4 regions of the Hahella sp. NBU794 genome follow, and region 3 is predicted to be linked to each of the others. Evidence: predicted binding sites of a transcription regulator. Region 3 holds the regulator's gene; each other region holds the start of a gene.

Region 1 (8,105 bases), 2.5 Mb from region 3:
CTCCGGCAACTCCACTGATCCTGCAGAAATCAAGCAGGCGTATGAGCTGCTGAAAACACTGATGCCTAACGTGTTGGTTTATAACTCAGACGCGCCCCGTGAGCCTTATATGGCCGGCGACGTCAACCTGGGTATGATCTGGAACGGAGAAGTGATTCAGGCGCAACAGGAAAACCCGGATATCCAGTATATTTATCCCAAAGAAGGCGCGGCATTCTGGGTGGACAGCTTCGCCATTCCCGCTGGCGCTGAGCATAAGGAAAATGCGCTCAAGTTCATCGACTTCATGCTGCAACCGGAAGTCGCCAAGCGTTGCGTGGAGTTTATCGGCTACGCCACTCCCAACAAATCAGCGCTGAGCCTGCTGGACGAAAAGCTGCGTAACAATCAAACCATCTTCCCACCCGCCGAAGTCATCCAGAAAGGCGACTTCCAGCAGGACGTAGGCGAAGCCATGGAGCTTTATAACGATTACTGGCAGAAGCTGAAAACCGGCAACTGATTTCAGTACACAAGCAGGCCGGAGAGTTATCCCGGCCTGCTTGTTTTCTCACCACTCTCCCCGTTCGACTGACTCCCACCCTCATTACGACGACACAGACTCGCCTGCCGTTCTCTGGGCTGAAATCCCAAGGATTCATAAATTCGCGCAGCGTGATAGTTTTCATCCGCCACCATGACCAATATATCCGCCCGATCAAAACCCGCTTTGGCGACGGCGTGCACCAGTGTGTGGCATATCCCCCTGCTTCGATGGGAGGACTTGGTCAGCACATTCTGAAACCGGCCAATACGCTCATCAAAAAAGAGACCAACACTGCCCACCAACTCTCCCTGTTGAAACGCGCCGAACCAATCTCCTCTTCCCGCAACGATCATGCTGCGGTACATATCCCGAACGCCTTGAAGGAAGGCGACATACTCCTCCTTCGGCTGATCGACATCCCGCTCCTGCAGCTCAAGCTCATACCAGACGCGCCAATCTTCCTCCGACTGCAGCGTCCGCACATCAACATCAACGTTAACTTTCTGCGGCCTTAACAACTCTGATTGCTTCGCTGTGAGGACCGCACATTCCATGTACTCATAACCCCGCTGCATAAAACCGCTCATATCAGCCCCGTCCTCTTCACCGCTGACGCGCCACTGAAACGCAAAATGCTTAATCCGCGGCGGCGCGCCAACATAACGCGCAAAATCCAACTCCAAATCAGTCCACTGCCCCGCCTGCGGCGGCGTCTTCAACAGCAGATAATTGCCAAAGTAATAATTCGGATTGCTCGGCGTGGTAATCACAACATACCGACCCACATCCTCAACCACACCGGAATACCGGCTGAACATCAAATCAGTCTGTAATCCCAGGCTTGGCATGGGGTGCTCCTTTATTACGTCTACTCACATTACTGGACGTTGGTAATGCCTGCCCAACAGGCTGAAGTTAATATGCCCGTCACTTGTTTTCTAAAATTTAGTTAATCTTTCAGGAAAAAACTTATAAAATAGCGCGCTTGTTAACCAGTAGTATGTTGGAGCTTCATCGAACGGAATCGTCCCTGTCGTAGCATTCCCATCAATGCAGTCGCCCCATACCCCCTGATAAATAGTAATTCCCCCAACCAGATTAGTCTGATCATTGGAGTTTTTAGTGTTTTTTCGCTGTATTACACACTTCATTTACTTATCCTGCGCTTTAGTTCTCTCTGCTAGCGCTTACGCTGAAAAAATTAACCCTTTGCTTCCTAAAGAGTGCAAGTTTCCAAAAACTTATTCTCATAGACAGCTTGATAATGGCCTAAGGGTACTAACCATATCTGACCCTTCTCTAAATAAAGCACGTTTCTCGCTGGAAGTTGGCGTAGGAACTCAACAAGATCCAGAGGACATTCTTGGCATGGCTCATTTTCTAGAGCACATGCTTTTTCTTGGATCAAAAAATTATCCAGCTGTTGACAGTTTACAGTCTTTTCTCGCTCAGCATGGGGGGTCAATAAACGCCACTACGGACTATGAGGCTACAAACTACCACTTTGATGTTGATCCAGAGCACTTAGAGAAAGCCCTGGACCTTTTTTCCGACGCTATGGCCGCCCCTACCCTTGATACTAAATATGTAGGCAGGGAGAGAAAGGCAATCCAAGCGGAATATCGGTATAGAAAAGACATGTACTACTGGCGATTAAGCGAGGTCGCCGCTGAGTCCTTCGCAGATCGTCATCCGATCACTCGTTTCGGTATGGGCAACCGAAAATCTTTTGCCGCATTTAGCGATGCAGAGCTGGCGCAGCGTGTTAGAGCTTGGTGGGAAGCTCACTATAGCGCAGACAAGATGGTGCTTGTTGTAAGCGCTCCGCAATCCAATGAGCTACTTGAAGCATTGTTGAAAGACAGATTTAGCCACCTACCTGTACGACCTTCAGCAACGCCACCGTCGCCCCCGAAAGCATTGAGCTTGGAGAAAGTTCCTTCAATTGTTAAAGCCAAGCTCAATGACGACGAAAGATATATGATCCTATATTTTCCAATCGAAAATATTCGAAGTGAGTTTAAGTCAGCGCCAGAAGAGTTTATAAGCTACCTACTGGAGCAACAGGTTCCCAACACACTGTCCAGCAGCTTACGCGATAATGATTATGCCAGTGGTTTATCAGTTCAGTTCAATACAAGCGACCCTGATGCATCAAGGATAGAGATATACATCGATTTATACTATCAAGGAGGCGAGCAGTACTGGGATGTCATCCGACGCTTAATGGCCTATGCTGATTTATTAAAAAAAGAACCACTGGATGAATGGAGATATAAAGAGTTTCTGAAACATAAAGGCCTGCAAAAGTGTTTCTTTGAGTCGCTAAACATCACAGAAACCGCGAGTAATTTACGTCGCTATGGGCCGAATTATGCATTAGCCAAAGGCTACGTGTCGGAAGAGTTTAAACCACAGCTTTATCAGAAGTTACTAGACGCTATACGCCCAGACAACATGATAGCTGTTATCGCACACCCTAATTTTATAGTATCTGGTGAAACAAAATGGTTTCATACGGCCTATTCCGCTAATAAGCTTTCGGTTTCTGATCAAAAGCATTATAAGCCTAAAGGCGATTATGGATTTCTTCTTCCTTCCGCCAACCAATTTTTGCCGAAGGGCGAGATAGAAGTTATAAGTGGCTCAGATGACGAGCCTCATAGGCTCAGCTCTCACCCCAATATTAATGCATGGCATGGAAAAAACACTGAGGTCGGCAGCCCACTTGCCTATTATTACGTATTACTGCGATCACCCGAGATGGATCAAGACCGACGCTCTTCAGCGTTATCCCAATTATTTTGGAGTCTATTGCAAGACAAACTTAAAGAGCAGCTATCCATTGCTGAAGAAATTAACACCAGTCTGAATATTAGCAGGGTTAAAAACGGCTTTGAACTGCAGTTTCAAGGCTATCCCGAAAGCATAGAACTCTTACTTACGAATGTACTTAATGAAATCAAGGATTTTCGTGAGAAAGAACGCCATTACGAAGAATATCGCTATGGCTGGATGTATCACTTAAAAAAATATAAAGAGCGGACACATCCATTGGTTATGGCCAATTTTTTTACAGATGAAATTATTCACTTACCTAGCTATGGCTTAGCTGAGCTCGCTTCAGGTATGCGCGAAGCATCTTATCCCAGAATGATTAATCTCTTGGGCGACTTTAGAGACAATCTACATGTAACCACTTTTTCCTATGGAAACATTGAGAAACCACAGGCTGAAAAATGGAGCAAAATGATTTCAGATACAATTATCAGCGAAACCAACTCCGCTAAAGTAAGAGAGTATATTACTCGTCTACCATTAGGAATCACGCATGTTATTGAGGAGTCAGAGTTCACTGACTCTGTCTCTATGATATATGTCCAAGGCAACTCTGCAAGTTATAGTGAGCAAGCAAACTTTGGTCTTCTGGAAAAAATGTTATCTGACTCTTTCTTCAAAGAGTTACGCACAGAAAAACAGCTTGGCTATGTAGTGCACGCAACTATTAGTAATTATTTGAATATTCCTGGCATGAATTTCATCATGCAGTCGCCTGTTTCCGCGCCGGATAGATTAGAGCAAGAAACACTAAGCTTTTTGGAATACTTCCAGGGGCGGTTGACAAGTATGCAGGATAACGACTTTGACGTGTTTAAAAACTCTTTAACGGCAGAGCTTAACGCCCCGAAAAAAACACAAGAGAAGTCTTCTTTATACTGGAGAGAAATTGCGAATGGAAGCCTCCATTTTGACAGCGAAGCACGTATGGCGGATGCAATAAAGTCGATCTCTAAAGATAGCTTCATCGAGTGGTATAGAAACAGTTTTGTAAGCAAAAATAAGCGGGTATTGTCCGTACTTATTGAAGGAAAATCTCACGCTATTGGTTCCAAATGGAAATCCAAAATATCAGATACCTTATTAGGCTCATTAGAAAAGTTCCATGACAAAAACCCAAAATGGGTCTTGGAGTCACCACAGCTCGAAAGTGCTGAGATAATGCTTAGCAGGCAGTAATTTAAAACTGCCCATAGGTGACGCCACCTATGGGCTAGCCTCCACCAAGTCTTAGTCCCCCAGCCACTTATACATAACCAACGCATCCACCAGTCCAAGCTTTGAGTGACGGAAGGCTTTGGGAAGGCGGCCGGCGATGTCATAGCCCAACTTGCGCCACAGATTAACCGCGACTTCGTTAGTGGATACCACAAAATTGAATTGCATGGCTTTGTACCCATACTTTTTCGCCATGGCCTGCGAGTGTTCGCACAGGGACGCCGCCACACCTTTGCCACGGGCGGCTTCCGCCACCATGTAGCCACAATTGCTGACATGGGAGCCCAACCCCAATTGATTTTGTTTCAGGTAATAGGTTCCCAGGACTGTATCGCCTTCAACTGCGACATAGGTTTTCTGTGGCTGCCGCAACCATAATTCGTAGGCTTCCTCTTTACTTGTGTCAGGGGCGTAAGCATAGGTTTCTCCCGCGACAGCCACAGAGTGAAATATCCGCCAAATCTGCTCAAAGTCCTGTTCTAACGCCTCTCTTATTTCCATGAATGCCTCGTTGTCACATGTTTCGCTTTTCCTGTAACCGCTTATTTAAGCGGGGCCGTTTGGAAGCATAACTGAATATCCATGGCCTAAAAAAGAGTAAGTAATCTCCATTTTGACAAAAATACTGTTTTTATATACAGTGTTTTTGTTTAAACTTAATTCTACTCAGACAATGAACAAATCAGGGCTAGAACAAGCAATTAATCGAGGCCAGATATGGCGAGGAAGACATTTCTCTTCAGCCCCAATAAAAGGATTGGATACTGGCTTTCCATCTTTGAACCAAGCATTGGCCGACGGTGGATGGCCAGCGGATGGCGTGACAGAAATAGGATATAGATCACCAGGTATGGGAGAGGTCAGCCTTTTGTTTCCGGCTTTGGCTCCATTAAGCCATCAAGAACAGTGGATACTGTGGGTAGCGCCGCCGTATCCACTATATGCGCCTGCATTAATTAATGGCGGTTTAAGTCTCTACAACAACCTGATAACGCAACCTCAATCTCGCAGGGATTTGCTCTGGTCGATAGAAGAAAGTCTGAAAAGCTCATCGTCCGCCGCGGTACTGGCATGGCCTGGGAGCATGCGACCAGAGCACGTGCGTCGACTACAGATTATTGCCGCTCAACAGCAAAAGCCGTGCTTCTTGTTTCAGGATAGACAGTACGCCAACTCGCCCAGCTCATTGAGAGTTCGTTTAAATATGCTCTCTCAAGGAGTCTTATGCGTGGAGATCCTAAAACAGCGTAGAGGGTGGGCGACATCCAAAGTGGCCATAGACTCGCTACATCCGCTCTCTCTTTTTAGGCGCTCCTCATTTCACACGGAAGCCGAAAGTGACGCTCGTAGGGAAAGAACCAGGTAAGTTCAAAGGCGGTATGATCTTATGCGATGGTTATATCTTTACTTTCCACACCTGTATGCAGAAACGTGGAGTCCAGATTTCAGAGAAACCACTCCCATTGCTCTGATTCAGGAAAATGGTTCTGTCATTGTTGACGCAAACGCGAGCGCCTCGGACTCAGGCGTGGATACTGGGATGCTATTAAACACAGCATTCTGCCTATGCCCCACCTTACAGGTTCTCCACATAAAGCCCCACAAGCAAACGCAAGCAATACATCGAGCAGCGCAAATTGCTAACCGCTTTTCCTCTTGGGTCAGCCTGGACGAGCCTAACGGTTTGTATTTGGAAGTCGCCTCAATGAAACGCCTGTATACACGCCCTTCACAATTGCGCCAGGACATTCAGCAGGCGTTTTCAGCCCTTGGCGTTACCACGTTGAACGCAACAGCGCCTCACCCCAAAGCCGCCCGCCTCCTTGCTCGCTCAAACCTAGAAAAAGATGTAAACGCCGAGAGTTTTTGGCGGGCGCTCAAGCTCCTGAAATTAGATCGCCTGAAGCTGGAGAGTCGTACTGAATATAAGCTGCGCAAGGTGGGTCTAAAAACTATTTATGATATCGCCAAACTTCCAAGCTGCGATCTTGCGTATCGAATCGATGCAGACCTTGCTTTGTATCTTGACCACGCGCTTGGCCGCAAACCTTGGCGGCCTTCGCCTTTTACTCCTCCAAGCCGTTTCAAAAAGCGGCTAGACCTGGAGCAGGAATTTGAAAGCCTACAGCCTTTGCTCTTCTACTTAGCCAAAGCCATTAAAGAGTTCTGCCTTTTTTTACAGGAGCGCTGCCTGATTAGTCAGTCCTTGGAAGTACGCCTTATTCATCGTCATCAACCGCCGACCCTAGAGAGCATCAGACTCGCACAGGGAGATAACCGGCCCGACTCCTGGTTATACATCCTGAATAAGAGCCTGGAGAGAATAGAGCTGTCCGCCCCGGTTGTAATGGTTGAGCTTTTCGCCTCCAACTTTGAAGAAGCGCCCCAACAGTCAGAGTATTTATTCGCTCATTTCAACGAAAATATTGCTGCTGAAAAAACACGCTTGCTCAATCGACTGGCTGCCCGGCTGGGCTCCGATCATGTGCATTTTCTTAGTCTGACCACCGACCATAGACCAGAACTAAAAACCCAACAAACGCCGTTACCCGCGCTTGTAAAACATCCACGTTCACGCACCTCACCACAGCCGGTTTGGCTGCTGCCTTCGGCGCCGCTTATCAATATTGAGTCTTATAAGCTGCTTCATGGGCCACTACGCATAGATTCGGGCTGGTGGGATAAATATGCCGTAAAGCGGGACTACTATGTTGCCGTCACTCCAAACAATAGTTTGCACTGGATTTTTCATACCCCTGAAAAACAGTGGTTCCGGCACGGTTTTTTTTCCTGAAACAGCAATTATTCCATGTCCTTCGCCGAGCTCCATTGCATAAGCAACTATTCATTTCTAAAAGGCGCGTCTCACCCTGAAGAGCTAGTGCAACAAGCCATTGAACAGGGCTACAGCGCCTTGGCGATCACGGACGAGTGCTCCGTCGCCGGCGCTGTCAAAGCGTGGCGAGAGCTACGCCGACTCAGGGAGGAAACTCCTGAAGCTTCAGCGTTTAAGCTAATCATTGGCAGCGAGTTTAATTATGAAGGAGATTGCTTTGTCGTACTGACGCCCCATAAAAAAGCTTATGGCGAACTCTGCCGGTTTATTACCAACTGCAGGAGAAAAGCAGAAAAAGGGGACTATCGATTTTCACCTCATGACCTTAATGAAAGCATCAAGCAAGGCCTCCTACTTTGGCGCCCCAAGCGAAGTGATCAAGAGTTTATCCCAGCGTTAGTACAAGCATTCTCTGGCCGTCTATGGCTATTGTTGGAGCTATCCCTGTCAGAAGAGGACAGCTCAAAGCGAGAGCTTATACAAACGCTATCCGAGGCCTATAACCTTCCTGTTGTGTGCAGCAATGAAGTCAAGATGCATACGCCCGAGCGAAAGCCGCTTCACGACGCACTGACAGCAATTCGCCTCAATCAAACAGTGGACTCTATAAAAGAGCTCCTGGCTCCTAATGCGGAAAACTATTTACGCCCTTTAAGTGAAGTTCATGAAACTTATCCCCCTAGCGCA
Region 2 (8,105 bases), 2.8 Mb from region 3:
ACATTTATATGGGCGTGGCCCCATTTATCGCAATCCAGGTATTAATGCTTTGTCTGCTGGCGGCCTGGCCGTCACTGGCGACCTGGTTGCCGGAGGTGGTTTACGGGCCCTGACCGCCTCCTTAGTTCAGGCGCCTCGGCTACGGCGGAGAAACGTCGCGACAGCGCCTAAACTTGCAGATATCGGATTTTCATAAATACAAGAGAACTGTCATGAAAGCTTCTAGTAGCTCAGCACCCAACGGAGAACTGGCGCTTCGCGTCATCGCTCTCGATAAGGACACCAACTCCAACGGCGATATTTACGCCGGCTGGTTGATGTCGCAGATGGACCTGGCCGCCGCCAGCATGGCTGGCCGTATCGCCAAAGGCCGTACTGCGACAGTATCCGTGAAACAACTGGATTTTCTATCTCCGGTTAGAGTCGGCGCGGAAGTCAGTTGTTATGCGCGCATGGTTAATATCGGCACCAGCTCCATGCACATCGAAGTGGAAGTTTGGACTCGCGACAACCACCAGAATACTCCCCGCAAGGTGACTGAAGGCGTGTTTGTACTGGTTGCGATTGACGACTCCGGACGCATTCGCGCGGTGCCTGCCGGAGAGTGAGCCAAACTATGGCGCAAGGCATAAAAAAACCGCAGTCTGAGCTGCGGTTTTTTTGTGTTAGTCGATCGTCTTAGGATCTGGCGTTGATATAAGCTTTTTCTGAGATCTCGTGGTATTTCCACACATTGCTGCGGAACTTCTCATAGGACTCATATACCTTCTTCACTGCAGGATCTTTCTCCGCGATCTCCTGAATCGTCTGACGGGAGATGTCTTGCAACTCCTTCAACACGTCGTCAGGAAAGCGTCTGACATCCACACCGTGGTTGTTCACCAGTTCGTTCAACGCTGCATTGTTACGCGCTGTGTACTCATCCAGCATGTCCTGGTTGATCATACGCGCAGCCACCTCGACGATGGCTTGCAGATCTTTCGGTAGAGCCTCAAACGCTTTCTTGTTGAAGGTAAACTCCAAGGAAGTGCCGGGTTCATGCCAGCCTGGGTAGTAGTAGTATTTAGCCGCTTTATGCAGGCCGAACGCCAGATCATTGTACGGGCCCACCCATTCGGTGGCGTCGATAGCGCCGGTTTGCAGAGCAGTGAAGATTTCGCCGCCAGGCAACTGCACAGGCGTGCCTCCCGCCCGTTGCAGCACCTCGCCACCCAGGCCTGGGATACGCATCTTGAGACCTTTCAGGTCATCCAGAGAGTTGATCTCTTTGTTGAACCAGCCTCCCATCTGTACGCCGGTGTTGCCGCCAAGCATAGGAATGACGCCGAACGGTTCATACAATTCACGCCATAACTCCAGACCGCCGCCATAGCTGATCCAGGAATTGATTTCCTGGGCGTTCAGACCAAAAGGAACGGTTGAGAAGAACTGTGCGGCGGGAATTTTGCCTTTCCAGTAGTAGGATGCAGCGTGGCCTGCTTCCGCAGTACCCTGAGAGACCGCGTCAAATACTTCCAACGCGGGAACCAGTTCGCCGGCGCCGTAGACTTTGACCTTGAGGCGGCCATCGCTCATGCGTTCGACTTCTTTAGCGAAGCGTTCTGGGGCCTCGCCCAGTCCCGGGAAGTTTTTCGGCCAGGAAGTTACCAGCTTCCATTGGATGGTTTGCTTGGGCGCCTGCTGGGCAACCGGGGCCGCCGCTTCTTTCTCGGCGGAGCATCCGCCCAACAGCATTCCCAACATGCCCGCGCCCATCAGGGAAAACAGATAGCGTCTTTTCATTCGATTGCGTCTCCTTTTTGTCTTTATTCTTATGCGATCTCGGCGCCTTGCGCAGCCAAGCATCCAGCGCCAGTCGCCAAGCCTTCTAAACAGGCGGATAAAACCTGCTTAGATGAGCCGACGAGAAGGCTGCGTTCCGCAGTATAACTCGATTATCCGGCAAAAGGACACTGGCGAAGCGCACGCAAAATCTAACGGGTCACTTAACAGCCAGGCCGCTCAAATCACTTCCAGTTTGGCGTATGAAAGCACCAACCATTTGCTGCCCTGATCGTCGAAGTTCACCTGAATCCGGGAATGCGGACCACTGCCTTCATAGTTCAGCACCACGCCTTCGCCAAACTTTTCATGTCGCACTCGTTGTCCAAGGGAAATACCCGACTGCTGCGCGGATTCGCCAATAGCCCCATGCGCCGGCCCACGATCCCAAAACATAGGCTTGCTCACGACGGAGCGCAAACGCACTTCGCGCAATAGCTCATTGGGAATTTCGCGGACAAAGCGAGAGATAGAGTGGTATTTATCCTGACCGTACAAGCGGCGGCTTTCCGCGAAAGTAAGCACCAGCTTTTCCATGGCGCGCGTGATGCCGACGTAGCACAATCGACGCTCTTCTTCCAAGCGACCCGCCTCTTCCAGCGCCATTGAGTGAGGAAACAGTTCTTCCTCCATGCCTGTCAGGAACACCAAAGGAAACTCCAAACCTTTAGCGGAGTGCAGCGTCATAAGTTGCACTGCATCCTGATCCGCATCCGCCTGCCGCTCGCCAGCATCCAGAGCCGCCTGAGTCAGGAACTCCGCCAGCGGCGATTCATTGTCGAGCGTTTCGTACTCAGCAACCGCATTCACCAGCTCCAGCAGGTTTTCCTTGCGCGCTTCCGCCTTGTCGCCCTTTTCATTGGAGTGATGCTCCAGTATGCCGCTGACATCCAGCATATGCTTGGTCAGATCCTGCAAGCTGTTCTCTTTGGCATACTCACGCAGGGTTTCGACTATTTCAATAAAGTGCTTCAGGCCGGTCCCCGCCTTGCCTTTGATCAGGCCTGCGCCAACCGCCGCCACCGTGGTTTGCCACAACGACCCTCGGCGCTCGCGAGCCGCGTCGCGCAATGTCTCCAATGACTTGGCGCCAACGCCCCGAGGCGGAACATTGACCACCCGCTCAAAGGCCGCGTCATCATGAGCGAAATGAGCCAGACGCAAATACGCCACAGCGTTTTTGACTTCCAAGCGATCATAGAAGCGCAAACCGCCATAAATCCGATAAGGCACGCTGTGGCGAATCAGCGCTTCTTCCAATACCCGCGACTGCACGTTGGAACGATACAGCAGCGCCACTTCCGAACGGGAACGCCCCTGATTCACCCAGGACTGCACGGACTCGACGATATAGTTGGCTTCATCCTGCTCGTTAAACGCGGCGTACACATCAATCGCCTCGCCTTCGCCCTGATCCGTCCAGAGCTGCTTACCAAGGCGACTCGGATTGTGGGCAATGACGTGGTTGGCGGCCCGCAAAATGGTCTGTGTCGAGCGGTAGTTTTGTTCCAGACGCACCAGCGCCGCTTCGCCGAAGTCATTCTGGAAACGCTGGATATTCTCAATCTTGGCGCCACGCCAGCCGTAAATGGACTGGTCATCGTCTCCAACCACGGTCATAGGGACGCGGTCCCCCGCCAACACGCGCAGCCATGCATATTGAATGGTGTTGGTATCCTGAAACTCATCAACCAGAATATGTTGGAAGCGCTGCTGATAGTGCTGTAGCAGATCAGGCTTTTGCAGCCAGATTTCATGAGAGCGCAGCAGTAACTCGCCAAAATCCACCAGTCCGCTTTGCCGACAATATTCGTCGTAACGCTGGTATATCTTGTTCATGGTCTGCCGCCAGGCGTCGCTACCCGGCTCAATGTTTTCCGGTCGCAGCCCTTCGTCTTTCTGGCTGTTGATAAAATATTGCGCCTGGCGCGCAGGCCACTTGGACTCATCCAGTCCCAGCTCGCGAATCACTCGCTTCAGCATGCGCTGCTGGTCATCGGAGTCTATGACCTGAAAATTTTCCGGCAGTCCGGCTTCCCGCCAGTGGGCGCGCAGCAGTCGATGCGCCAGACTGTGAAAGGTGCCAAGCCACATGCCGCGAGTAGGAATATGCAACAGCGACTCCACCCGCTCGCGCATTTCCCGCGCCGCCTTATTGGTGAACGTCACCGCCATTATTGCGTGAGCGCCAATACGCTCGACTTGAATTAACCATGCCATGCGGTGCACAAGAACGCGGGTTTTGCCGCTACCGGCGCCTGCCAGAACCAGCAGGTTGCGGGCGCTGGCGGTCACCGCCTCACGTTGAGCATCGTTAAGCGGGTCCAATACCGCCGTTACGTCCATTGCTGAGACTTACCTCTCTTTGTTTGAAGGGCTTTGTTGTTAACGGCTTTCCGCGTATGACATGTCAGGAAAATTAACCGCAGACCAATCTCCGATTTTATTCGAAGTGCTTGTGCGCGAGTTCACTATCGGGTTAAATGGGACAACGAACAAAAAATAACAAAATGTTACATACAGTAAGCACACTGAACCGCTAAACCGGAGTCGCCGCTTTGCATATTTGCGGCGATTAATACTGGATAATTTTACAGCCTATTACAACATTGCATCGCTGCTTTCCAGGTTCGCCAACCGTCAAAAGCAGATATGACGGGTTTGTTTGTGCGGCGGGATTCCAGTGAAATCGGACAATTATACTAACATGCACCCCGGGACAAACGATATTCAAGCAAGCAGTTTAAAGCTGATGTCGACCATGGCGCGCCCTAAACCTCTCATGGTGCGTCGGGAGCAACTCATAAAGCTGGGGCGTCGCAGTCGCCACGCCGCCGCATTGCTTTTTTTAATCACCATGGGGTTTGTCGCCACCGCCTTTCCCCATCAGGCCATAGAGCCTCTGATCGGCCTCGCTGCGCTGGGAGTTTTCTGTGCAGTTTTGCTCGTCGCCTTCGGTTCACAGGCTCAGGCGCAATTACAGAATGAGAGCGCCAACCTACCTTGCAACGTCGCCAACCTCAGCAGGCTTTATGTATTACTCAGCGCCACAATCGCCACGGTGTTGGGGCCGATAACCGCATACGTCATCATGGATCTCCCCGCTTCCTGGCTGGACAGCGCCACTATCGCCCAGTTTGTCGGCGCGGGTCTTCTATCCTTTTTCCTTGGCGTCTGGCGCACCCCGTTTATTGTTCTCAGCGCGATGCCTCTTCTGTGGCTTGCAGTGCTGCTAATCGGCAGACAGCCCCTCCCTCAAGAGTTACTGACCAACGCCGCCATTCTCAGCGTCTTTCTCTATCCGCTCGCCGCGCTATGGTATCTCGCCTCCAGTCGCTACCTTAATCAGAATCTGCAGATGCAAGGCTTGATCGCCTACCTGGATAACGCCCGCTCCGCGTCAGAACAGCTTAATCAGCAGCTCGCCCATGAAATAACCTACCGAGAAGAGATTGAACAGGAGTTGCGGGAAACGCAAAAGGAGCTGGAAGGCGCAATCTGCGAGCGCACCCACGAATTGTCCGAAGCCAACCGTATTCTAAGTCAGCAAATCAAACTACGGAAAAATATCAGCGATGCGCTGATGAAAAGCCAGACCCGTTTATCGCAAGCCATTGAAGCCACCGGGTTGGCCTTGTGGGATTGGGATATTCCGAGAAACTCCCTTTATCAATCATTCTTTCACGACGCCTTTGGTCCTCGTGAAATGTCGGCGACCGCTTTCGTCGAGCGCATGCATGGACTGATACACCCTGACGATCGCCCACGCATTAGAAAAGAAATGATGCTGTGCCTGAAAGGTTTGAGTAACACTTATCGAGTGCAGTACCGCGTCATCACCGCCAAAGACGCCTGGATCTGGGTTGAGGATTGCGGCAAACCAGTCAGCTTCGACAAGCTTGGCCGCATTACGCGCATGATCGGGTCACGCAGAGATATCAGCAAAGAGAAAAGCCGCGATGAGCAGCTGCTTCTCGCCAAGTCTGTGTTTGACCATACTCCCCAGGGTGTCTTCGCGTTGGATACGGAGTTCCGCTTCCTCACCGTCAACAATGCCTTCAGCCAGATCACAGGGTATGAAACAGAAGAAGTGATCGGTAGCAGTCTTGAGGATTTCAGCCAGGCGCCCAACAAGCGACAAGTGTTCAGCCGAATTCGCGACGAGCTCTCTTTGCGAGGCCGTTGGCAAGGCGAGTTATATGAAAAGCGCAAGTCCGGCGAATTCTATTGTCAGTGGCTGCAGGTTACTTCGATCATCAATACAGAAGGCGCCACCACCCATTACGCAGGCCTGTTTTCCGACCTGACTGAGCGTAAACAGGCGGACGAGAAGCTCCACTATCTGCTGAACTATGATGAATTGACCGGGCTGGCGAATCGCATGCTGTTCCGCGAGCGACTGGATAAAATTCTCCGCAAAGTGCGAGAGCAAGGACTCAGCATTAATATGCTGCTGCTGAATGTCGACCGCTTTCGACAGGTGAACGAAAGCCTGGGGCAGGACCGAGGAGATGAGCTGTTAAAGCAGGTTGCTACACGCATCTCACAAACCGCATCCCACGCCCATACTTTGGCGCGCCTCGGCAGCGATGAGTTTGCAATTCTCACCCCTGCGAAAAGCCGCTCCCAGATGAGCCGTTTCTGTGAACAACTGCTGGACGAACTGAAAGCGCCGTTCAATATTGACGGACATGAGTTTTACGTTTCAACCTCAATAGGCGTCACTCAAGCCCCAGACAACGGCTGGGAAATCCAAACCCTGATGCAGCAAGCCAATATGGCGGTGCGGCAGGCCAAATACCTCGGCGGTAACACCTATGAGTTTTACAGCCGCATGTTGCGCAGCATGTCGCGCATGCGCCTGGAAGTAGAGACTGAATTACGCCGAGCGATACAAAATCAACAGATGGAAGTCTTCTTCCAGCCCAAGTTATCGCTGGATAGCGGTCGCATTACCGGAGTGGAGGCGCTGGCGCGCTGGCGGCACCCTCAGAGGGGACTGATCGGTCCCAGCGACTTCGTGCCCATGGCGGAGGAAAGCGGTCTGATCACCGAGCTGGGAGAACAAATGCTCGGCGCCGCCTGCGCTCAGGCCGCCGCCTGGAGCCGGGAGGGGCTGGATAATATACAGGTATCCGTCAATCTTTCCGCACATCAGTTACGTCAGAGCAACTTACCGCAACTGGTGCGCAAAGTCCTGCAGGAAACAGATCTTCCCCCGCATCTGCTGGATCTGGAGCTGACGGAAAGCACGCTGATGGAAAACATGGGCCGCACCCAGTTTATGCTCTCCCGTCTGAGAGAGATGGGCGTGCGCATCACTGTGGACGATTTCGGGACAGGCTATTCATCTCTCTCTTACCTCAAGCGCTTTCCGCTAAACGCTTTGAAAATAGACCGCATGTTCATCAAAGACGCACACCAAAACGCCGACGACGCCGCCATCACCCGCGCAGTCATCATGCTGGGTAAAAGCCTGAATCTTGAAGTCATCGCTGAAGGCGTGGAGCACGAAGGGCATTTGGAGTTCTTGCGAGAAAGCGGATGTCATACTGTGCAGGGATACCTCATCGCCGAGCCGCTGGGGGCCGAAGAGATGGCGAGCCTGTTGCGAGAGCAACGCATCGATTCTCCCGCACTGCAAAACCCAACGCAGGTCATTCAATAACATCTAGCGACTTTTGGTCAGTGTAATCCTGCTTCACTTTTGTCTATTCTTAAAGCAGTTCTTCAATCCCGCCCCGAAAGCGGATTCACGGGCTTACCCTGCCTACCGATCCCACAGGGCTTATAGACACTCCAAGGTAGTTGGATGGGACGCCCCCACGATATATTGAATTGGCTTCGACAAAACCGGGATTCGCTGCGCAAGAGCGAACAGAAAGTGGCGGAATGTGTGCTGCGCAACCCCAACGATGTCATTCACATGCGCATCGTTGATCTGGCGACAGAGGCCGGCGTCAGCGAGCCGACTATAGTGCGCTTCTGTCGCACCATCAGTTTTGACAGCTTCCAAAGCCTGAAAGTGAGCCTCGCCCAGCAACTTGCAAGTATACAAAGGCAAACGCCGTTTCCAATAAACTCTGGAGGTAGTCTGCAGCAGACTGGCGCCAAGATATTCAGCGACGTGCAGTCGTCATTACAGCAGGTCTTCAATCAGCTGGCCTGGGAGCGGATTGAGCAGGTATGCGCCTGGATTTCCGAATCCTCCCGCTTATACTTTTTCGGCTATGGCGCATCCGCAGCCGTGGCGGCGGATGCGCAACAAAAGTTCTTTCGCTTAA
Region 3 (8,105 bases):
GAAAGCCATTGCGGCACAAGGTTTTACCTTTGGCTTTCTTCTTCAGGGACGGCCTTTTGAATGGAATGACATCTCCCACAGAGTTTCTCGCATTTGTTAGCCATGAAAATGTGAGCATAGCTCCGAAACGGTTGAAATATCCATATTCGCCCCCACTTTCTGGCCGCAAGCGCCGGATAAATCGCCGGCCTGCAATCAATATTATTTCACTTGTTTCCGATACGGACTTACGCCAGGAGTTTGTCGACCGATGACGACTGCAACAGAAAAACAAACCTTAGGCTTTCAGGCTGAAGTGAAGCAATTGCTTCACCTGATGATTCACTCGCTCTACAGCAACAAGGAAATATTCCTTCGCGAATTGGTATCCAACGCGTCGGACGCCTTGGATAAGTTACGCTTTCAGGCGTTGAGCAAAGAAGACCTCTACGAAGGCGACAACGACCTCAAAGTTCGCCTGGAGTTTGATGAGAAAGCGCAGACCATTACTTTATCGGACAACGGTATCGGCATGAGCCGTGATGAAGTGGTGACGAACCTGGGCACTATCGCCAAATCCGGTACGGCGGAATTTCTTTCCAGTCTGACCGGCGACCAAAAACAGGACTCACGTTTGATCGGGCAGTTCGGTGTCGGCTTCTATAGCGCCTTTATCGTCGCCGACAAGGTTGAGGTTTATACTCGCCGCGCAGGCATGAAACCTGAAGAAGGGGTGCGCTGGGAGTCCAGAGGAGAAGGCGACTTCTCCATTGAAACCGTGACCAAAGAAGAGCGCGGCACGCGTATTGTGTTGCACTTGAAAGAAGAAGAGAAAGAGTTCGCTAACGGCTGGCGCTTGCGCAGTCTGGTGAAAAAATACTCTGATCATATTTCCTTCCCGGTTGAAATGATCAAAGAAAATATGGACGTTGGGGAAGAGGAAGAAGGCAAAGAGAAGGCGGAATCCGCGCCTGAATTCGAATCGGTTAACGAAGCGACCGCACTCTGGACCTTGCCTCGTAACGAGATCAAAGACGAAGACTATAAAGAGTTCTACAAACACATTGCTCACGACTTCAGTGACCCAGTGCTCTGGGCGCATAACCGCGTGGAAGGCAAGCTGGACTACACCAGTCTGCTGTATGTTCCTGCAAAAGCGCCCTATGATTTGTGGAATCGCGAAGCGCCACGTGGTCTGAAGCTATACATCCAGCGTGTTTTCATCATGGATGACGCCGAACAGTTCCTGCCGCTGTACCTGCGTTTCGTGAAAGGCGTCGTGGACACCAACGATCTGTCCCTGAATGTATCGCGGGAAATTCTGCAGAATGATAAGGCGGTAGAAAGCATGCGCTCCGCGCTGACCAAGCGCGTGTTGGACATGCTATCCAAACTGGCTGCTGACGATGCGGAAAAATACCAGACTTTCTGGGATGAGTTTGGCCGTGTATTGAAAGAAGGTCCGGCTGAAGACTTCGCTAACCGCGAGAAAATCGCCAAGTTGATGCGCTTCTCCAGCACACATCAGGACGACGACAAGCAAACTCAGTCTTTGGAAGACTATGTCAGCCGCATGAAGCAGGGGCAGGATAAGATTTACTACATCACTGCCGAATCCTACAGCGCTGGCGTGAAGAGCCCGCATCTGGAGATTTTCCGCAAGAAGGGCATTGAAGTGCTCGTGATGCATGACCGCATTGACGAGTGGCTGATGAGCCATCTCAACGAGTTCGACGGCAAGCACTTCCAGGATATCGCCAAAGGCGAATTGGACCTGGGCGAAGTGGAAGACAAAGAAGAGAAACAGAAGCAGGAAGAGGTTTCCAAAGAGGCGGAGCCTTTGCTGAACCGCTTGAAGGAAGTGTTGAAAGATCACGTGGAAGAAGTGCGCGTGACTCACCGCTTGACCGACTCTCCCGCCTGTCTGGTGGTTGGCGCTTATGATATGGGAGTGCAGATGCGTCGCATCATGGAAGCGGCAGGTCAGGCGTTGCCTGAGAACAAGCCGACCTTCGAGATCAACCCTGAGCATCCCCTGGTGAAAAAACTGGGTGAAGAGCAGGGCGCGCGTTTCGAAGATCTGACTTGGGTATTGTTTGATCAGGCGCGACTGGCTGGCGGAGAAAACCTGAAAGATCCTGCTGGTTACGTAAGCCGTCTGAATAAACTGCTGCTTGAGCTTTCTAACGCGGGCTAAGCCTCGTTTAGCTGTCTAAGTTGCAGTAAGAGAAAGGCCGCTTAAACAGCGGCCTTTTTTAGTGGGAGAAAGATGGGCTAAAGGTGTCTAATGGATAACCATTAGCGTCTGGCGGCGCGGCGTACCGCGGAAGTCGAGAAGTCGCTGTCTCTCAGTCCGGGCGCAAAGTCGCGAGGCCTTTCTTCGTTATCCAAACCGTCGACGAAATAACGCCCTGACTTCAGGTCGTAAATAACCTCCAGTGTGGTCCAGGGAGCTTTCACCTCGTAGTAATTCACCAAGTGAGCTTCCGATACGCGCCACAGTTCACCTTTATCGTCATAATCCTCCGCAACCAGCAGTTGCCAGGAGTCCTCATCAAAGTACATGCGGCGCTTGTGATAGATGTGACCCAGCCCTTCGCGCAGGATGCCTTCCACCACCCACACCCGATGCGCTTCGTAGCGCGCATGCTCCTGATTGATGTGGCCGGGACGCACGATATCGTTCATGCGCAGGTTGCTGGAGTGCAACTGGTAAGCGTTGTAAGGCACATACATGACTTTCTTGGCGATCAACGTCCATTCATATTGGTCCGGCGCCCCGTTGTACATATCAATCTGGTCGGTAGTGCGCAGCCCTTCGCTATTTGGAGCCTCGGCGTCGTAAGCCAGGTTAGGGGAGCGTCGCAGGCGACGTTCACCGGCCTGATAGCGCCAGGACTGTCTGGGAGAGCGAATCTGATCCAGCGTCTCATGCACCAGGTTCATGGTTCCTGCGAGCTTGGCGGGAGCGACGACCTCCGTCTTGAGATAGAAGATTTTGTTATCGATGTCTTCCGGGCGATTGTGCTGCTGAGCATACACAAAGAAATACTCATAGTCGGTTGTCACCGGCGTGTAAGAACCGTCTGGAAGTGTGGCGGCGAACGAAGAACGAAATGAAGCCTCTTCGCCCCGGTAGCGCAGGATATGGTTCCAGATAATCTCCACCCCTTGATTGGGGATCGGAAATGGACTGGTGATCAGCGATCCTTTAACGCCTGTTCCACGAGGCATTAGTTCCGCCTTGGCGGCGTTTTGTTTCAGAGCGGCGTAGACGTGGTCAGGGTAAGACGCGCTGCGGCGGCTGGGATACACTTTCAGAATGTAATCGCTTGGATACTTCTGCAGCAGAGCCTTGTGGCCTTCGGTCAGTTTGTCTGAATAATCCTGTGCATTGCCGGCGTTAATGATGAAGCGTGGAACGTCCGCATCGAAGGGGTCAGCATGCCATTTATCTGGATTATAATTCGCAGGCGGCTGCTTAATGCCTCCATCCCAAGAGGGCACTTCCCCCCCTTCGCTACCGGCCCTCTCGGCGCCAAGCGGCGTGAGATCCCGGTCCAAACGTGCCACCTGATCCGGCGGCGCCTTAGCTGTGGCGTTTTGCGCGATTAGTGAAAATACGAGTAATACCAGTGCGTTATTTATATTTTTTCTTGCGTTACGGCTATAAGCCATGTCTTTCTCACTCTCTTTCTAGAAGTAACAGACAGTTCCCTTACTTTCTCTCCCTGGACAAAATTATAGCAGTCTAAAATATTATTCTAGTTTTCTCACTAGCGCCTTTGTTAGCGTTTATGGCGGGTTGCTGCTGAACGTTAACTTGTGTAAGGGGCGAGCCTGAGGATCGGGTGCTAAGCTATGAGAAAGGGGCTGCTGATAGTTTGTCGCCATTTTGCGGAAGCCTGAGTCGAGGGAGTCAGCAATGGTAGGAAATCTAGGCGTCTAAACGAATCGGAATTGCGCCTCAGGAAATAGTCCGGAGGGGAATTTTTTATTAAAGAACTTATGGTTAAAAACCTATACACTAACAAAGAGCAATTGTTGATGAGTTAAGGTATGTCCGATAAGTGGCTGACTTATGTTAATGAAAACCTGTTTTTCGCCAAGCTGCAGTTGCAGTGGAGGGATGCATCCTCAACGGTGGCGGAAAAGCAATGCGCCGGACGGGCGGCTTTGCGTTTTCTGCAGCAGGCATATGTCGGCTTCTTGAATGAGCTTGCGGAGCAGCGTCGCATCAAAGTTAAAATTGAGACGCTCGCTGACTTGGAAGGAGAGTTGGAAGTTGAATCGCCAGAAGTAATCAGCATGAAGCTGGCGGTGGAGCAACCCGATTCCTGGCTGGCTCAACTGCTAAAACAATTTGGGGACATATCTCGCCCCCGAAAAAATGAAACGCCGCAAAATGAAAATATTATCGCCGCCACGTCAGCTCCATATGTGATGGAGTTAGTGGTGATACTGGAGTCCATGCAGGCGTTCATCAACGAGATGAGAGAGCACAGTTTTGAGTGGTAGAGGTAAGCTTGAATGAAAGAAACCCTCTCAGGCCTCGACTGATAACAGCTTAGGAAAATGATTGAGGCGCCTGTGGCTAGTTTTCTGATTTGTTCGCTCCCGGGTGTTGGGACGATGGAAAACATTTCAGTGAGAACTTACGAGTAGGAGATTTGGAAATGGCATCAAGCTTCTTTGAAATTGTTCAATTGCCGAATGGCGATTTCGCTTTGCAACCCATGGGAGGCGGAAGCGAACATTTGGTGAAAATCAGCTTCGGTCAGGAAGCCAAGGCATATCTGGCGGAAAATGACGCAGCTGTTGCGCATGCAATGATTAATGCGGCGATTAAATTGGTAGGAGATATGCGGGAAGAGGCGATTCGTCAGTCTGAGGCGGAAGAAAAGCCGAAAACCGTACACTAAAGGCCCCGGCTGCCCATACAAGGGCAGTCGGCGCTTCGTTCCCTGTTAGCGGCGAATAACGCCGACGCCCAGTCCTTCGATGTCCAGCGGTTGTTGCGACAGATTCACTTCAATTGGCTCAAACTCTTCGTTTTCCGGCAATAAAAGCACTTTGTTTTTTTGACGCTGAAAGCGCTTTACAGTCACTTCATCGCCAATGCGCGCAACCACAATTTGCCCGTTGTGGATATCGGTCGTGCGATGCACCGCCAGTAAATCACCGTCGAGTATTCCCACGTCCTTCATGCTCATGCCTTTGACACGAAGAAAATAATCGGCGGAAGGAGTAAAGAAGGATGGAGGCAGTTCGCAATATTCTTCAATATTTTCCTGGGCCAGAATGGGGTAGCCCGCTGCAACCTGACCGACAATTGGAATCCCCTGATTTTGCGTTTCCGTCGCTGGCAACCTGATGCCGCGAGAGGCGCCGGGAACCATCTCGATAGCGCCTTTCTTCGCCAGAGCTTTCAGGTGCTCTTCCGCAGCGTTAGCGGAGCGAAACCCCAGACGATTAGAAATCTCCGCCCGGGTAGGTGGATAACCCGTTTCCTCAATATGCTCGCGAATCAGTTGTAAAACCTGCTCCTGGCGCTTGGTTAGCTTAATCACTCCACCCTCCGGGGACCCTAAAAGGTCTGATAAAATTCTGTGTATACTATATGTTTATCCATGTCTGTTTATGTATACAGTAATGGTTTGGGCAAGTAAAGAAAAAATGTCTAAGTGACTGAGGATTAAGATGAAAACTCTCATGACGGACCACTTATCAAGTAAAGCTGTTGAATATTGATCAGCAACAAATGCCCGCCTTGGTTAATTGAGAAAAATATAAAATAGATGATTAGTCTCTCAGGGAGCAGCCTATGGGGGCGCGTATTTTGATTATTCAGGGGCACCCTGATCCACGGGGAGGCCGGTATTGTCATGCCTTGGCTGACGCGTATGCAGACGGCGCGGTGGCGGCGGGGCATGACGTGCGTAGGCTGGCGGTGGCGACAATGAATTTTCCCTGGTTGCGTTCAAAGCAGGAGTTTGAAGAACAACCGCCGCCGGAATCGATTATCGCTGCGCAAAAAGAAATCCAATGGGCCGAATGTCTGTTTATTGTTTATCCGCTATGGATGGGAGATCTTCCTGCGATATTAAAAGCATTCCTGGAGCAGACGCTACGGCCGGGGTTTGCTGTAAGCGGTGGCGATAAGTGGCCCAAAAGGCTATTGAAAGGGCGCAGAGCGCGTATTGTCGTAACGATGGGGATGCCTGCGTTTGTCTATCGCTGGTTTTATCGTTCGCATAGTTTAAAAAGTCTAAAACGTAATATCTTGGGTATTTGTGGCGTTTCGCCGGTCCAGGCGTCGCTGATTGGCGCGGTGGAGGATTCTGATTCGCGGTCCCGAAAACACTGGCTGGATAGAATGCGCAGGTACGGCGGTAAAGCGATATAGCCTTTGGTTTAGTCATTGCCTTATCTGCTTGGCGGCTTTGATACAATTTGATGCTTTTCTTAGACAGACCGATAACTTCTATCGGTATATCTTCATGGCCCGTGCGGTAAAGCTCATAATCCGCAGCGTACTTTTCATATCAGTTGTAAATCTCTTCAGGAATCGTCATGACGCCAGCGAACAGATGGTTTAGAGCCCCCTTTGTGGTTGGCGTTGTCTTTCTTATTCTCACTGTCAGCGCAATGACATGGTCAAAGGGCGGTGGGGAGCTTTTTAAGTATTTTCGACACAACTCGGAGCAGCCGGAAAAGTTATCAGAACTGCCTCCGCCGCTGCCGGCATACAGTCGAGCAAAAGAGGACGAGCCTTACTACGAGGAAGAGAGTAAGCCTGACTGCTATTTGGATGGACTTTCGGGGCTCTCGGGTGACGAATTTGTTCTGGCCATATGGGGAATGGATCATGATTGTGTGAGGGACTTGGTCTTCATGGAGGAACAAGCTCTTCTCAATGTATTCTCAGAAGCCAACATGTCAGTCGTGGCGCAAGCGGCCACTTCAGAATCATCTTATTTTCAAGAAGATAATATCTATGAACTGACGAACCTCATTCAATATCTGCATGCGGGATATGTGCTGGAAAGAAACCGCCCGCGTAAGAAGAAGCTATATGGAAAGACGTTGCAGAAACAGGTTGCGGTAGTTGTCGTTCAAGTTACCAATAATGCTCTTCAAGGCGCCATTGGAGCAGATCGCGCGCGATTGACGGAGTTGTCTTTTAAACTGGTAAACACTTCTGATAATCAGGGAGTGGTTGTCAATGAGTCCGTCGCCTGGTTAGAGAAACTGGGCCCGCTGACCGACGCCAATGAGCGTTATGATTTAGCGTTAAACGAGCTTTTCAATATCTACTATAAAGGCCATGACAATGACGCCTTTGTCGACATCGCCTCTCATGATGCGCAGATTCCTAACGCGCTTTATCGCTTCATTGTTGATAAAGATTCGTGGTTGGTAGGCAGCCGGGAGTATCTATTGATGAATGCCGTCAAAGAGCTCGGGCGCTTTCTGCAGTATAAAACGATACGGGATGATACAGGCCACTTCATACGTAACCTGATTAACAGATATGACCTGAGTCGTGACACCGCGAATGTGTGGAGCATTTTGGCCGGCTCAGTGGATTACTACGATAAGTCGAACTGCAGGCTTTACAACGCTTGCGATTATAGAAAGCGCGTCGAGACTGTTATTTTGCGCCGAGAGCGCATGTGTGGCGAGACGGTCAGAATAAGGGCTCAATCCATGACGGAGGAGCAGTTTGACTCCGCCTGTGAGGCTTTGTCCCGGCGCGAAGATGTCTTTCACCAGATGCTGAACAGTGAACGAGAGCCCGTTGCTGAGGATCAGAACGACACTCTGGAAATGGTCATATTTAAAGATTCAGACACATTCGTTGACTTGGGCTGGCTATTGTTTGATTCCGATGCAGTGACCGCTGGCGGCGTTTTCTATGAGGGCGATCCTTTTGATGAAGCTAACCAGGCGCGAGTGCTGGCTTATCAGTCAGAAGAGGTCTCAGACTCGCATCAGATACTGAATCTGGATCATGAGTTTGTGCATTATCTGGACGGGCGATTCACCATGTATGGTTTGGAGTCGGAGTACATTGAAGATAATGTTTGGTGGGCCGAAGGCGTCGCCGAATACATTGCCTTACA
Region 4 (8,105 bases), 3.3 Mb from region 3:
CAGCTACTGGATTATGCGGCGCTTATTGAAAGCAAAGTATATCTCTTTACCGAACCTGCTGGCGGATAGAGCTTTGGTCCCTGAGCTGATTCAACACGACGCTACGCCTTCCAAGCTGGGAGGCGCGTTACTAAAAGAGCTGGACGTGGAGCGGCGAAGAAGTCTTGAAGGCGAGTTTGAAGGATTGCACAAGCTCATACGGCAAAACGCTAGTGTGGTCGCGGCGCGGGCCATTGCAGAGTTAATTGAAAAAGGGCGTGCCGAGGCTCAAGGCGCCAAAGAAGGACAATAACATGAGTAATTCGCAGATTGGTCTGTTCGATCAGGAAACTGACGAGCTTGTAGCTGGCGTCGACGAGGTTGGCAGGGGGCCTTTGGCTGGCCCTGTCGTGGCGGCGGCGGTTATATTAAATCCAGAAAAGCCTATTGAAGGCCTGAATGACTCTAAAAAACTAAGTCATCGTCAGCGGGTTGCGTTGTCACAGGAAATTAGAGAAAAAGCGCTGGCGTGGGCGACGGGGTGGGCTACTGTCGAAGAGATTGATCAAATTAATATCTTGCAGGCTTCGTTGCTGGCGATGCAGCGCGCCGTAGCAGGCTTGCAGGTTACGCCGGATTTGGCTCTGATAGACGGTAACAAAATCCCCAAGTTGGAGATGCCAGCGGAAGCGATTGTTAAAGGCGATAGCAAAGTGGCGGCCATTGCGGCGGCTTCTATACTAGCTAAAGTAGAGCGTGACGAAGAACTGGATAGATTAGACGCAATTTTCCCTGGGTACGGGCTGGCGGGGCATAAAGGTTATCCAACGGCTCAGCATTTATCCGCGTTGAAGGAGCTGGGGGTGACGGAAATACATCGGCGCAGCTATAAGCCGGTACAGCAGTTATTGCAAGGTGACTAAAGTGGCTAGGCACATCGTTAGAAATCCTCCCATGAGCGGCATAGCCGTTGCGCTGCTATTCTGCTTTGGCGCGTCTGCGCAGGCGGAAATCTATAAATGGGTCGATGAGCATGGCGAAGTACATTTCAGCGATACGCGCCAGCATAAGGACGCCAAAGTCATCAAAGTTCAGCCCAATGTTTCGGATGCGCAAAAGCGTGATGCGGAGCAGGTCGGACAGCGTTACCAGCGTATCTATGAGCAGTATAAAGTGGAGGAAGCCGCGCGGGTCGCTCATGAAAAAGAGCGCGCGGCTCAAAAAGCCAAATTAGATAATTACTGTGCGGAGCTTAGAAAGGATATCAATCAGATTGACCAGGGATACGCCTTTGCGCGCATTAAAGATGACGGCACGCCTGAGTATGTCTCTGACGAAGAAATTGCTCAGCGGCGCAGTAAGTTGCAGGCGTTATATCAGGAAAAGTGTGCGCCGTAGCATTCGTTAAAAAGAAAAGAGGGCTTGAAGCCCTCTTTTTTTATGTCTGAAGCTGGACGCTAATTTGTATCAGCGCGCCAGATCTTTAAGTTTGCCCTTAACGCCTTTCCAGTCATCCGCATCAGCAGGCGCGTCTTTTTTCTCCGTGATATTCGGCCAGACGCGGCACAGCTCTTCATTCAGCGCGATAAATTCCTTTTGATCTTCCGGCAATTCATCCTCGGAAAAAATGGCTTCGGCCGGGCACTCTGGCTCACACAACGCGCAGTCGATGCATTCGTCTGGATCGATGACGAGGAAGTTAGGACCCTCGTAGAAGCAGTCCACTGGGCACACTTCGACGCAATCGGTGTATTTGCACTTGATGCAATTTTCGGTAACAACAAAAGTCATGGTCTGATCCCTTATTATGAAACTCTGCGCGATTGCTCAGTGACCGTTGGGCCGCGCGATTTAGTATTGTAGAAAACCCTTTCGGCGCAAGCAACCCGAGGCGCTCTTGCAACGCCCGGGATACCTGAGTTTTCAGGTGTTCTTACTTATCGATTTCAGCTCATACAGCATATTTAATGCATCTCGCGGAGAAAGAGAATCCACGTCGAGTTTTTGCAGGCGGGTCTCCACCTCGCTAGGCTCGATTCGAGCGAACAAATCGTCCTGAAGCGATGGCGCAGGAGCCGTCAATGCGGGCTTGGACCCGCCGCTTTCCAGCTGTTTCAATTGCTTTTGCGCTTGGTTGATAACCTGCGACGGCACCCCCGCCAGTTGCGCCACCTGTATTCCGTAGCTCTTGCTCGCTGGGCCTTCGTGTACGGTATGCAGGAAGACAATGCTGTCATTGTGCTCCGTGGCGGTCAGGTGCACGTTGGCGACATTTGTGTGTGTCTTGGGTAGCGCAGTCAGTTCAAAGTAGTGTGTGGCGAACAGGGTAAAGGCCTGAATTTCCTGAGCTAAGTGCTCTGCGCAGGCCCAGGCCAACGAAAGTCCGTCAAAGGTGCTGGTGCCGCGGCCGACTTCATCCATCAAGACCAGACTCTGGCGGGTTGCGTAGTGCAGGATGTTGGCGGTTTCAGTCATCTCCACCATAAACGTGGAGCGCCCGCCAGCGATGTCGTCGGAGGACCCCATACGGGTGAATACGCGATCTATCGGGCCGATGATAACTTGAGCTGCGGGTACAAAGCTGCCGCAGTAAGCCAGGATGACAATACAGGCAGTCTGGCGCATGTAGGTGGACTTACCGCCCATGTTAGGGCCGGTAATGATCAGCATGCGATGTTTGTCCTGCAGATCCAGATCGTTGGGGACGAACGGCTCCTGACTGACTTGCTCAACAACTGGATGACGACCGCCTTCGATATGCAGCATGTGCTCATCTGTCAGCTCTGGGCAGACCAAATTCAGTGTTAGCGCTCTTTCCGTAAAGTTGGACAGCACATCCAGTTCTGATAGGGCGCGAGCGCTGTCCTGAAGGGGAGCGAGCTGTTCTGCGATGGTTTCCAGAATTTGGTCATAAAGCATCTTTTCCCGGCTCAATGCGCGGCTCTTGGCGCTAAGCGCTTTATCTTCAAAAGTTTTCAGCTCGGGAGTAATAAAGCGTTCAGCGTTTTTCAGTGTCTGGCGTCGAATGTAATCTGCGGGCGCCTGGTCGGATTGTGTGCGACTCAGCTCGATGAAGTAACCGTGAACGCGGTTATAGCCCACTTTTAAAGAGGATAACTGCGTGCGTTCTTTTTCGCGTTTCTCAATTTCCAGCAGATAGTCACCTGCGTTTTCACTGATTCCGCGCAATTCGTCCAGCTCTTCATCGAAACCCTGGCGAAGCACACCGCCATCGCGAATGACGACAGGAGGGTTTTCTTCTATGGCGCGGGTGAGAAGGTCGGCGATGTCTGGAAATTCACTGATTTGTTTGGCCAGACGATGCAGGTGAGCGTCACTTAGCTCCTCCATCTGCTTTTGCAAATCAGGCAGGAGCGTCAGAGTATCCCTCAAGCGTGCGAGATCGCGGGGGCGCGCTGAGCGTAACGCGACCCGAGACAGAATGCGTTCGCTATCGCCAATCTGTTTGAGCGTTTCGTGTAATGCTTCGAACTGATAGCCTTCCAGCAGCTCTTTAATTGCGTTTTGACGCTGGCGCACTTCTTCCTGGCTGCGCAATGGACGATTCAGCCAACGGCGCAACATGCGGCTGCCCATAGCGGTGGCGGACTTGTCCATGACCCATGCCAGCGTGTGCCGGGAATCTCCCGCCAGATTAACGTCAATTTCAAGGTTTCTGCGGCTGGCGGCGTCAAGAATGATGGAGTCTTCGCGGCGCTCCCGAATCATTGTGCGAATATGGGGAAGCTGAGAGCGCTGCGTCTCTTGGGCATACTGAAACAGGCAGCCGGCGGCTTCTATGGCGACGCTCATGCCTTCGCAATCGAATCCAGCCAGGTCTTTAGTGCGAAATTGCTGGCATAGCAGGCGCTGGGCCGTTTCCTGTTCAAAGTACCAGGGCGGCTGCTTTTGCACGCCTGTGTAGTTTTCCAATAGCGTCAGAAAAGGGAACTGTTCGCTGACCAGAATCTCAGCGGGTCGCAGGCGTTGCAGTTCACTGGCTAACGCTTCGGCTCCACGCACTTCCTGGATCAAAAAGCGTCCGCCGGCGATATCCAGCGTCGCCAGGCCGAATAAATCTTTATAAGCGCTTATTGCTAACAGTAAGTTGTCCGACTTCTCTTCTAGAAAGGCTTCATCGCTGAGCGTGCCCGGCGTGACGACTCTGACGACCTTGCGTTCTACCGGCCCTTTGCTGGTGGCCGGGTCGCCAACCTGCTCGCAGATGACGACGGATTCGCCAAGACGAACCAAGCGGCCGATATATCCCTCTGCGGCATGGAAGGGAACGCCCGCCATGGGAATGGGCTGTCCGCCGGACTGGCCTCTCTGAGTCAAGGTGATATCCAGCAGCTCCGCGGCGCGGCGGGCGTCTTCGTAGAACAGCTCATAGAAGTCGCCCATTCTATAGAATACGAGCTGATGAGGATGTTTCGCCTTGATGCCAAGATACTGTTGCATCATTGGCGTGTGTTGGGGTTTGATTGCGGATTCAATAGCGGACATGACAGAACAAAAGGATTGTGTAATTTTATGAATGAAGGCGGGATTGTAAGGGAAAGCCATGGCCTTAATAAAGGAGGCCGATCATTGTCCCTGAGCGTAATGCGCGCCCTTCCTGTATTTAAATTGGGGTTGATGGTGACGGAATGAACGATGAGATCAAGAGCCTGGCGGCGCGTTTAGGCGTAATCCTGCGTGAGAGGGGCCTGAAGGTGACGACAGCGGAATCTTGTACCGGCGGTGGAATCGCCTATGCGATTACCTCCGTTGCGGGTAGTTCGAATTGGTTTGAGGAAGGCGTGGTCACATACTCCAATGACGCCAAGCAGTCGCGCTTACAAGTGTCGTCGGAGGCCCTGATGCGATATGGCGCAGTCAGCGAAGAGGTTGTGAAAGAGATGACGCTTGGCGCCTTGCAGCTCGCGCAAGCGCAGCTTGCTATCGCTGTGAGCGGAATAGCGGGCCCTGGAGGCGGAACCGCAGAAAAGCCCGTTGGGCTGGTCTGGGTTGCATGGAGATTTCGGGACTTGGTTGTGGCGCGGAGCTTTCATTTTTCTGGAGACAGGGAACAGGTGCGCGTGCAGTCCGTTGCTGAGGGATTGCGGGGGGCGATAGCGATGCTGGAAAGCAATTTGTAGAAAATTTAAGCGTGACTTTGTCCGTCGGCTTGTGGAATAATGCTGTCAATTTATACAGTAATTCTGGGTTGGAATAACAACTCGTACCGGTTAAATGAAATAAAGGGTGTTTAAGAATGGATGACAATCGTAAGAAGGCGTTGACGGCCGCTTTATCACAAATTGAGCGTCAGTTTGGTAAAGGCGCAGTTATGCGGATGGGCGAGCAGCCGAGAGAAATTATTCCTTCCGTTTCTACTGGCTCGCTTGGACTGGATATCGCACTCGGCATAGGCGGCTTGCCATACGGACGTATTGTCGAGATCTATGGACCTGAGAGCTCCGGTAAAACCACTTTGACTTTGCAGGTGATCGCAGAAGCGCAGCGTCAGGGCAAGACCTGTGCGTTCGTTGATGCTGAGCATGCGCTGGACCCTATTTACGCAGAGAAGCTTGGCGTTAATATCGATCAATTGCTGGTTTCTCAGCCCGATACGGGCGAGCAGGCTCTGGAAATCGCCGATATGCTGGTACGCTCCGGCGCGGTTGACGTCATCATTATTGACTCCGTTGCTGCACTAACGCCGAAAGCGGAGATCGAAGGCGAAATGGGAGACTCCCATGTTGGTCTGCAAGCCCGTTTGATGTCTCAGGCGCTGAGAAAGTTGACCGGCAGCGTTAAGCAAGCGAATTGCTTGATGATCTTCATTAACCAGATTCGTATGAAAATCGGTGTAATGTTCGGATCGCCAGAAACCACTACTGGCGGTAACGCGCTTAAGTTCTATGCTTCCGTCCGTCTTGATATTCGCCGCGTCGGCTCTGTCAAAGAAGGAGAAGAAGTCGTTGGTAACGAGACTCGCGTGAAAGTGGTGAAAAACAAAGTGTCTCCTCCTTTTAGACAGGCGGATTTCCAGATCATGTACGGGCGCGGAATTTACCGCACCGGAGAGATTATCGATCTGGGCGTGAAGGAAGGCTTTGTTGATAAGTCTGGCGCATGGTATAGCTACAAAGGCGACAAGATCGGTCAAGGTAAAGCGAACTCCTCAAGATATCTGGAAGAGCACCCTGAGATTGCGATAGAAATCGAAACTGCGATTAGAGATAAATTGATGCCGAAGATGCCATCCAAAGAGAAAGAAGCGCCCGTCGCTCCAGTTGAGGCTGAATAAGGCCAGATCTTCCTAGAGCGTATTTGCTCAATACAAAATATAAGGGCGGCCTTTTAGCCGCCCTTATTGCGTTTCCTTGTCCATATTCCTTCTCTCTATTTTTCCGTATCGAGTATTGTCCTTGGTCGGATGAGTTGTTGATCGGCGTTAAAGGATCTTCTTGGTCATAATCTTGGAAGGTTCGCTTTCCATCCCGTTTATATCCAGAACCGTGACAGCGAAATAGTGAACGCCTTTTTCCAGATTGGAAAACGCATACTCAAATTGCTGGTCCCCAACTTCGACGTATTTCCAGTCGTTGTCTGATTCATGCTGGTGGTACACGCGGTAGCCTTCTAATTCATATAGCTCGATTTCGCTGCCGTCTTCACGAGTATAAGGTGGTTCCCAGATGATAAACGCACTACGGGCGTAGTTCGTTGATTGCTTCGCTGCGGCGATTTGGGGAGTATTCCCGTCGATACTGGAAGAGTCGCTTCCAGATCCTCCACCACCGCCACACCCGGTTAAGACAGCGCTTGCCAGAGTGAAGCTAAAAATAGCGGTGATGGATCTACAATTTGATTTGGCGCGGTGAAAAATACTTTTTAAGTATGAAAGGGCTTTGACCTCAAAGTTAACTTGATTCAAATCATTCCCCTATTAGTAGAGTTAGAGTTATAAGTTGACGTTATAAACAGATAACGCCCCGCGCTCTTAGTCAGGATTCGTGCCAATAATGACGGGATGTTGGTAATTTGCTTAAAAAACAAAGAGTTATGCTTTTTGTTTATCTCTTTCTGGATTTGGACTATTGTGAAAAGGGTTGCCTTTTTCTTACCAGAACGCCGGTATTTGAAATTATTGTTATAAATTTCAAATAGTTAGATTGTCTGCAATTGGCGACAGTGATTGTAGAATCGAAAATATAACTTGAGCTGTTGTGGAGAGGGAGAACGAATATGAAGTGGGTCGTATTGCTAGCTATCGTGGTCGCGGTCGTGATTTGGGTGGTTAATAGTCGGAAACGAAACCCTGTGAGCGATCCTGAAGTCAAAGAGCTTGACCAGAAGCGTTATTACGTGACGCCACCTAAGCCGGGTGACCTAGAACCCGAGGATAAAAGCGGCACGCAATACTAATTTGGCGGAAGGTTTTAAAACGGTAATGGCCAGCTGCTTTTAGTCAGTGCGGCCATGACGACATAGGCGAACGCCATATAAGCGCCAAGTCCGAACAGGATGCGAGTCCCTTTTGTCTTGCCTCTCTTGAGCGCGAACACGCCTAACGCAATATAAATGATTAACCCCACCACTTTTGCGGTGAGCCATCCATTATAGAAAGGGTATTGCTGGAGCTTGAGTGTGAGTCCTATGGCGCTCAGGAGTAGCACTGTGTCGATAATGTGAGGAAGAATCTTGGCTAACTTACGCTGCAAGAGCGAACTTTCCAGAATCATCCATATAAAGCGCAGGGTAAACGACGCAAAGGTTAGCGCAACGCAGGTCATATGAATGTGTTTGAGCAGCATGTAGCTCATGACGGGCTCCTTTCACAGCTTCTTTTTTATTTCGGTTTGTTTGAACGACGGCCGCCTATTAGAAATTCTTTCCTTAAAAACTTAAAGTGTTAGTCAGCATTTCTTTATCTATTGCGCGTTACGCGCAGCCTTCATTAGGTGGTTTCTGAACGATGAGTGACAACATAAACATCGATGTGACAACGGACGACTTTGATCTCGGAGAAGAAACGCGTCGATTGACGGATGGCGACACCAGTGTCGGCGCGGTTTGCAGTTTTGTCGGCCTGGTGCGTGACTTCAGTGATAAGCCTGATGTGAAAGGACTTTATC

The links. The regulator LexA, encoded in region 3, represses DNA repair genes until DNA is damaged. The targets are predictions, from matches to a motif close to TACTGTNTANNTANACAGTA.
Region 1: imuA (translesion DNA synthesis-associated protein ImuA) is a predicted target of LexA. The motif match lies at 5,206-5,225, and genes of this name have one in related genera.
Region 2: uvrD (DNA helicase II) is a predicted target of LexA. The motif match lies at 4,401-4,420, and genes of this name have one in related genera.
Region 4: recA (recombinase RecA) is a predicted target of LexA. The motif match lies at 5,161-5,180, and genes of this name have one in related genera.

What each region holds. Positions count from the first base shown of each region.
Region 1 is NZ_CP192738.1:2,308,598-2,316,702, reverse strand. Features, by position in the region: gene ACQYWX_RS10365 (extracellular solute-binding protein) at 1-502, shown strand, start outside; gene ACQYWX_RS10360 (GNAT family N-acetyltransferase) at 529-1,374, opposite strand; gene ACQYWX_RS10355 (insulinase family protein) at 1,649-4,543, shown strand; gene ACQYWX_RS10350 (GNAT family N-acetyltransferase) at 4,595-5,083, opposite strand; gene imuA (translesion DNA synthesis-associated protein ImuA) at 5,256-5,948, shown strand; gene ACQYWX_RS10340 (Y-family DNA polymerase) at 5,970-7,376, shown strand; gene ACQYWX_RS10335 (error-prone DNA polymerase) at 7,392-8,105, shown strand, end outside.
Region 2 is NZ_CP192738.1:661,570-669,674, reverse strand. Features, by position in the region: gene ACQYWX_RS03020 (TRAP transporter large permease) at 1-113, shown strand, start outside; gene ACQYWX_RS03015 (acyl-CoA thioesterase) at 213-608, shown strand; gene ACQYWX_RS03010 (TRAP transporter substrate-binding protein) at 679-1,782, opposite strand; gene uvrD (DNA helicase II) at 2,002-4,167, opposite strand; gene ACQYWX_RS03000 (EAL domain-containing protein) at 4,574-7,489, shown strand; gene ACQYWX_RS02995 (MurR/RpiR family transcriptional regulator) at 7,634-8,105, shown strand, end outside.
Region 3 is NZ_CP192738.1:4,786,556-4,794,660, reverse strand. Features, by position in the region: gene ACQYWX_RS20910 (hypothetical protein) at 1-79, opposite strand, end outside; gene htpG (molecular chaperone HtpG) at 251-2,176, shown strand; gene ACQYWX_RS20900 (DUF1329 domain-containing protein) at 2,278-3,486, opposite strand; gene ACQYWX_RS20895 (DUF6586 family protein) at 4,039-4,497, shown strand; gene ACQYWX_RS20890 (hypothetical protein) at 4,656-4,901, shown strand; gene lexA (transcriptional repressor LexA) at 4,947-5,549, opposite strand; gene ACQYWX_RS20880 (NAD(P)H-dependent oxidoreductase) at 5,804-6,385, shown strand; gene ACQYWX_RS20875 (collagenase) at 6,553-8,105, shown strand, end outside.
Region 4 is NZ_CP192738.1:1,506,647-1,514,751, forward strand. Features, by position in the region: gene lpxB (lipid-A-disaccharide synthase) at 1-292, shown strand, start outside; gene rnhB (ribonuclease HII) at 294-902, shown strand; gene ACQYWX_RS06785 (DUF4124 domain-containing protein) at 934-1,377, shown strand; gene fdxA (ferredoxin FdxA) at 1,447-1,770, opposite strand; gene mutS (DNA mismatch repair protein MutS) at 1,903-4,485, opposite strand; gene ACQYWX_RS06800 (CinA family protein) at 4,629-5,120, shown strand; gene recA (recombinase RecA) at 5,237-6,274, shown strand; gene ACQYWX_RS06810 (fibronectin type III domain-containing protein) at 6,422-6,904, opposite strand; gene ACQYWX_RS06815 (hypothetical protein) at 7,216-7,395, shown strand; gene ACQYWX_RS06820 (SirB2 family protein) at 7,410-7,793, opposite strand; gene moaE (molybdopterin synthase catalytic subunit MoaE) at 7,946-8,105, shown strand, end outside.